2 regions of the Desulfofarcimen acetoxidans DSM 771 genome follow, and region 1 is predicted to be linked to the other one. Evidence: predicted binding sites of a transcription regulator. Region 1 holds the regulator's gene; the other holds the start of a gene.
The links. Region 1 encodes Rex, which represses fermentation and respiration genes when NADH is low (regulators of the CRP and FNR family bind a similar motif). Its sites were predicted from a motif close to ATTGTTAANNNNTTAACAAT; they were not measured.
Positions count from the first base shown of each region.

Region 2: DTOX_RS11670 (DUF47 domain-containing protein) is a predicted target of Rex. The motif match lies at 1,705-1,724, and genes of this name have one in related genera.

Region 1 is NC_013216.1:1,275,949-1,279,370, reverse strand. It holds gene DTOX_RS06085 (hypothetical protein) at 1-196, opposite strand, end outside; gene DTOX_RS06080 (AAA family ATPase) at 306-1,271, shown strand; gene DTOX_RS06075 (secondary thiamine-phosphate synthase enzyme YjbQ) at 1,305-1,736, opposite strand; gene DTOX_RS06070 (redox-sensing transcriptional repressor Rex) at 1,752-2,399, opposite strand; gene DTOX_RS06065 (cyclase family protein) at 2,633-3,280, opposite strand; gene hemL (glutamate-1-semialdehyde 2,1-aminomutase) at 3,375-3,422, opposite strand, start outside.
Region 2 is NC_013216.1:2,554,798-2,558,219, reverse strand. It holds gene DTOX_RS11675 (inorganic phosphate transporter) at 7-1,005, opposite strand; gene DTOX_RS11670 (DUF47 domain-containing protein) at 1,017-1,631, opposite strand; gene DTOX_RS11665 (DUF1657 domain-containing protein) at 1,923-2,129, shown strand; gene DTOX_RS11660 (DUF421 domain-containing protein) at 2,164-3,024, shown strand; gene spoVAC (stage V sporulation protein AC) at 3,067-3,422, shown strand, end outside.

The sequences.
Region 1 (3,422 bases):
AAAACAATAGCGGGACTATTTGATCAGCTCGATCCCATGAACGAATTTCAAAGAGCAAATAATCATTGCTTATTTCTAATCTCAAACCAGGTACTTCCACAACTGTCCCACTTGCCTGCACACCTGACTGATTGGCCAAGAAGGTTAATATATCGGCTTTTTTACTTACATTTCTGGTCAGCAATTCAATCTTCAACAATCTCTCTCCCTACTGGTTTTATTACATGATTGATTTTATGATATAAAATCTTTGTTGCCACAATATTCACAAATTTATGTTATCATAAAGAAGGGGGTGTAGGAAGATGGAATTGTTTCAGAATCATGATTTAATTAGGGACAGCCTGGCTCGCCAGTCCTATCTTGCCAGCGAAAAAACTGCTGTTGCCGTTTACTTAGCCTGGCACCTGCGAAAACCTCTTTTAGTTGAAGGACCCGCGGGAGTGGGTAAAACGGAACTAGCAAGAGCAATTGCCCAGGCTATGCAAACAGAACTGGTGCGATTGCAATGTTATCCGGGTTTGGATGAGGCTAAAACACTGTATGAGTGGCATTATCAAAAACAATTATTGTACATTCAATCCAACCGACAGGAGGGTAAATTTTGGCAAGAGGTTCAAAAAGATATTTTTTCTGCCGAGTTTTTGCTGTCAAGGCCATTATTAAAGGCATTTATGGCTAAAAAACATGTGGTTATGCTGATAGACGAATTAGATAAGAGCGACGACGAATTGGAGAGCTTTCTTTTGGAGGCACTTTCCGACTACCAGGTTTCTATACCCGAATTAGGTACAGTAAAGGCAAGGCATATCCCCCTTGTAATACTTACCAGCAACAACACCAGAGATTTCAGTGATGCTATGAAAAGGCGCTGCTTGCATCTCTATATACCTTATCCAACTATTGACCAGGAGATAGCCATCATTTTAATGAAAATTCCACAAATAAAGAAAAAACTAGCTGCCAGGATGGTCGAATTTATTCAAACCTTACGGAAGATGCCTTTAAAAAAGACACCCAGTATAGCCGAAACTCTGGATTGGGCAAAAACCCTAATTCTACTCAACAGCGAAATGGATCGTAAGGCTGTCGCTATTTCCTTAAGCGTATTACTTAAATACGAACAGGATGTAGCTACGGTGGAAAAAAAATTAGACAGCTTGCTGCCTGACAACCCCGACACAGAAGAAGATGAGGCTTTTGCAGAAGAACCGCCTGTTAATGAAAAAAAACACGAGCAACCAGAATGGCTGTCCCGCTTTGAATTTTGATTATATTTTTATTTAAGTATATCTTTTTATTTGTTAATTTTGGCCTGTGATTTTTAATAAAATCTTGCGCTGGCGCGGGCCGTCAAATTCACAGAAATAAATACCTTGCCAGGAACCCAGGATAAGCCTGCCTCCGTAAATAAATACTGTCTGAGATGCCCCCATGAGACTGGCCTTAATATGAGCGGCTGAATTGCCTTCCAGATGACTGTAGTTATCGTTAAAGGGAATCACTTTATTTAATTCCCTGATCATATCCTTTACAACCGATGGATCTGCATGCTCATTAATTGTAATGCCGGCTGTTGTATGGGGCACAAATATGTAGCAAATGCCTTCACTAATAGTTTGTTCATTGATAATCGTATTGATCTGAGAAGTAATATCTAAAAACTGAATTTGCTGCGAGGTTTTAAGTTCCAGAACGTGCATACTACCCGTCTTTGCTGACTGGTCCTGCTGCAAAACCAAACCTCCTTCTTATATACTGCTATTTTTTTCCGATCTTAGCCCCAAATTAAAGGTAAGTATTTCCAGTTTAACCGAAAGATCGACATTACGCAACTCTATATGCTCAGGAACATTAATAGTTACAGGTGCGAAATTCAATATAGCTTCCAGCTTATTTTTCACCATTATATCGGCAGTCTCCTGCGCATTTCTAGAAGGTACTGCAATAACACCAATCCTGGCACTATACTTCTCAATAATTTCAGGCATTTTTTCCAGCGGGTAAACTTCTAAATCTTGAATTTGCTTACCGATTTTGCTTAAATCGTTATCAAAGACTCCGACTATAGTGAAACCTCTGGCATTAAAACCCTTGTGTGTACACAAGGCATAACCCAGATTTCCGGCACCGACCAGGATTAAGGACCAGTTATGATCAAGACCCAGTATTTTTTGGGTATAACGCATTAAATCTTTCACATTATAGCCTACTCCTCTGGTGCCAAACTCGCCAAAGTAAGCCAAATCCTTACGAACCTGGGCTGGGCTAACCCCAACACCTTCAGCTATATCTCCTGAAGAAACAGTTGTAATTCCTTTTCTGTCCAATCGTTCCAAAAATCTTGAGTACACTGACAGTCTGGTAACAGTTGCTTCCGGAACTCTTAAACTCTTCACCTCCAGCCCCTCCTCACTCTCTCTGTATATAGCTTCGACGTATCGTTATTCATTTCACAAAATCCTACATAGATATATATCATTTGTCGCAACCTATGTCAAACACACTTTTTCATCGATTGATGAAAAAATTAGGTTAGAATAAGAAGTAGCTTTGACATACTACAAATTCCTTCATGTTACAATTAATTAATTATAGTGCTATACTAATAAAAATATCCATCTATAAAGTATCACAGATCTCTTAATATTGCCCTCACCGGTGAACCGTCAGCGTTAACCAAATTAAGAGGCAAGCAGATAAGCTCATAACAAGCAGGCTTGATCTGGCTTAAATCTATACCTTCCAATATGATTATTCCTTTACTTAGCAAAGTTTTATGCACTGCCAGGCTATCTACAGCATAATTTTCATCACTGCCAACAAAGGGATCAACAGAAAAATAATCAATACCAACCAGTATTAATCCTACTTCGGCTATATACCCCGCTGCTTCCGGAGATAAACAGGTATAATCCGGGCAAAATTTATCCCTGGGTAAAAATGAATTATCGGTTTTAAATAATACCCTATCACCTGCTTTTAAAGGTAAATTTTGCAGATGACTTACCTCAATCCGCCGCAATTTCAGAAACTCATATACTGTTACCGGCCCAATAAGAACTTCTAAAGGGATTCTGTCTATTCCCTGTGCATGACTGAAAAGATGCTTGGGAGCATCTATATGAGTAGCCGTATGCGTGCTTAAGGTTATCTCTGATATATTTATCAAATCACTTTTATTTATATCCGATACCCGCCTGACGGTAACCGGCGGATCCCCCGGATAAATAACTGTATCCTCACACACAGGTAAAGATATGTCATATATTTTTTTCATAATTTCACCCTGGCTGAAGACATATGTAAATCCAAAAACACGCAACACCCATTCTTAAGCATTAACCTCATAGTTACTTTGCATGAAGAAACCTCTAAATTGCTGTTCTGAAGGCCTTACTGGCTGCTTCAACAGTTTTGGC
Region 2 (3,422 bases), 1.3 Mb from region 1:
TATTTGCTAAAAAAGTATAGATGCAATCAGGTAAACTAAGCCCGCTAAAGTGGCTGTAATAGGAAGTGTTATTAACCATGCGGTGATCATTCTTTGGGCGGTACACCATTTTACACAGGAAAGTCTTTTAGCCGAACCTACGCCCATAATAGCAGAAGATATAACGTGAGTAGTGCTTACCGGTTGACCAATGATAGTTGCTCCTATAATAACACTTGCGGACGTAACATCTGAAGCAAAACCGCTGATAGGTTTAAGCTTTATAATTTGAGTCCCCACTGTCTTAATGATTTTCCATCCGCCGACAGAAGTTCCTAGCGCCATAGCTATGGCGCAGGTCAGCTTAACCCAAAAGGGTATGTCATGGGTATTCTGTAAACCACCGGCAATTAAAGCAAAGGTAATTATACCCATTGATTTTTGTGCATCATTAGTGCCGTGGCTGAAGGCCTGAAAAGCGGCGGTCAATATTTGTAAAAATCTAAACATCCGGTTAGTTGAACGAGGGTTGGCACTCCTAAAGACGAATCTTAATATACTCATAATAATGTATCCTATGCAAAAAGCTAAAACAGGAGACAGTATCAGTGCTTGCAGTATTGTAAGAAAGCCGGCAAAATTAACGGCTGAAAGTCCGGCGGAGGCAATGACTGAACCTGTTAAAGCGCCTATTAAAGCATGGGACGAACTGCTGGGAATACCGTAATACCAGGTGATTAAGTTCCATATAATGGCGGCCACTAAAGCCGCTATGACTATAGGCAAACCGTGCTCCAATTTCATTGGATCGGCAATTTTGCCTCCAATTGTCTTGGCTACGCCGGTAAAAGTCAGGGCTCCGACCAGGTTCATAGTAGAAGCCAGAACAATTGCGGCACGGGGTGTCAAGGCCTTTGTGGAAATAGAAGTGGCAATAGCATTTGCTGTATCATGAAAACCATTGATAAAATCAAAAGATAAAGCCAGCAAAACCACAGCTGCAATTAAAACCAGAGTTGAATCCATTTTTCTTCTCCTTATGAATTACGCATAATCAAGGATTCCAAAAGGTCTGCCACATCTTCACAGGCATCAGTAACACTTTCCAAGACCTCATAAAGATCCTTCTTTTTAATAATCAGTATGGGATTATCAATTTCCTCAAATAAAGTTTTTATAGCTTCTCTCAGAAGTTGATCTGCCTCATTTTCCAGTTCATTAATCCTGTTAATATGCCTGGACATTTCCATCATCTTTTTTTGTACCAGCAGCTTTATGGCAAAGGATATTTCATCCACAGAGTTAACAATCATTTGAGCGAACAGCTTCATGTAGTCGTCTGATTCCTTAACATTATATAGTTCCATTCTGTCAGCGCAAGCTTCTATTCCATCCAGTACATCGTCCAGCTTGGAAGCCAATCCGAAGATATCTTCTCTTTCCAACGGGGTAATAAATGTCCTGTTTAGCGCGTGCATTATTGTATGGGTATACCCATCCCCTTTGTCCTCCAGGGTCTTAATTTTTTCGGCGTAATGTTCAGAATCATGCAAATTGTGGATTTCTTCTTGAAACAGGTAGGCAGCTTCTTTTAGATTATCTACATCTAAGATTATAGTTTCAAAGAATATGTCCTTTTTTTTGAAAAACATCAAAATTAGCCTCCCGCATTATGATTTATACAAATATTTACCCAGTAGAACTATACCAGCATTCTGTTAAGCGATTGTTAAGTGTTTATTAATTTTATATGCACATATGTCGGATAATATATTATGTGAACTTAAAATGGGTAAAATACGTGGTTGTTTAATACCATACCAAATATTATAAGATATATATTCAGATTAAGTTATTATATTCACAAGCTAAAAATGGTTTTTTAGCTGGTATATAAACTCTTATCAGAATACAAAATAAATTGCAGGAGAGAGGTGAATGACATGACTGTTGCTTCACAGTTAAAACAAACTATGTCAGTACTTAAAGGAACTGTGAATACCTTGGAGACATTTGCTTCCTATACAGAGAATTCAGAGGCCAAAAAGGTGTTGGACATGAATATTGAAAAAATCAACAGCGTTGTGAAGGACTTTGAAGACAGAATTGGTTTAATCGAATTTGAAGAGCCGCAATACAAGGGCTTTTAAGTGTTTTAAGAAAATAAATTAAGGGGAAATTAATGTGTCAGAGGGATTAATGATTATACTTAGATCCGTAGGTTTATTGGCTTTGCTGCTGCTTATTATACGTATTATGGGTATAAGACAGGCTTCACGCATGACTTTATTTGACTTTGTTTGGTCTGTGGTATTAGGAGTTACGGTGGCGTCTATCGGCTTAAACATAATAGACAATTTGTTATTGGGCTTAACTGTTTTGCTGGTGTGGAGCCTGCTGCCGGCATTGGTACATATTCTGGCTCTTAAATCGAAAAAATTTCGTGAGATTGTTCATGGAAAAGAAACTGTATTGATCAATAACGGAAAGCTGTTGGAAGACAAGTTAACACAAGTTCGTTTGACTTCTGAAGATTTATTAAGCCAGTTGCGTAAAAAAAGTGTATTTAACTTTGCTGATGTTGAGTTTGCTGTTTTAGAGCCTGACGGGGAAGTAAGCGTACTGCTGAAAAAAGACAAGCAGCCTGTTTCAGCTAAAACTATGGGTATAGCCATGGGGCAAGAAACATCTCCGCAAACGGTAATACTCGACGGTATTATATTGAACGAACCCCTGGCCTCAATGGGGCTCAATAAAAGCTGGCTGGCCGCGGAACTGGACAAGCTGGGGGTAGCTACTGAAAATGTATTTATGGCCCAGGTTGATTCCTATGGCCAGTTATATTTGGACTTATTTGATGATGCAATAAATCTTCCCCAACCTAAAACCAAAGAACTGGTTTTTGTTAATTTAAAAAAGTGCCTGGCTGATTGTGAATTATACGCCCTGGGAACAAATGATTCTAAAGCCAGGTCTATGTTCAGTGAAGCTGCTGATACATTAGGCAGTGTAGTGATGGATTTAGAACCCTGGTTAAAAAAATAACGCGGGCTGGATTAGATAATTAAACTGAATGGGGTGCTGTTATTGTCAAATCAGAAATTAAAGAAATTAACAATGGTTCAACAGGAATATAAAAAGTTTGCCCAAATTAGAGAGCCTCAGAGACCGGTGTTGATGAATTGCGCTCGGGCTTTTCTGGTGGGTGGCACTATTTGTGTCTTTGGACAACTTATTCAAGGTTTTTTTGTCAACCACTTTGGTTTCACTCAAAAAACTGCGGGTAATCCTACTGTAGCCGTACTCATTCTAATCTCAGTAATTCTTACTGCCCTGGGAGTATATGATCATATTGCACAGTGGGCGGGTGCCGGTACTGCCGTACCTGTAACAGGCTTCGCCAATTCCATAGCTGCGGCAGCCATTGAACACAGGAGTGAAGG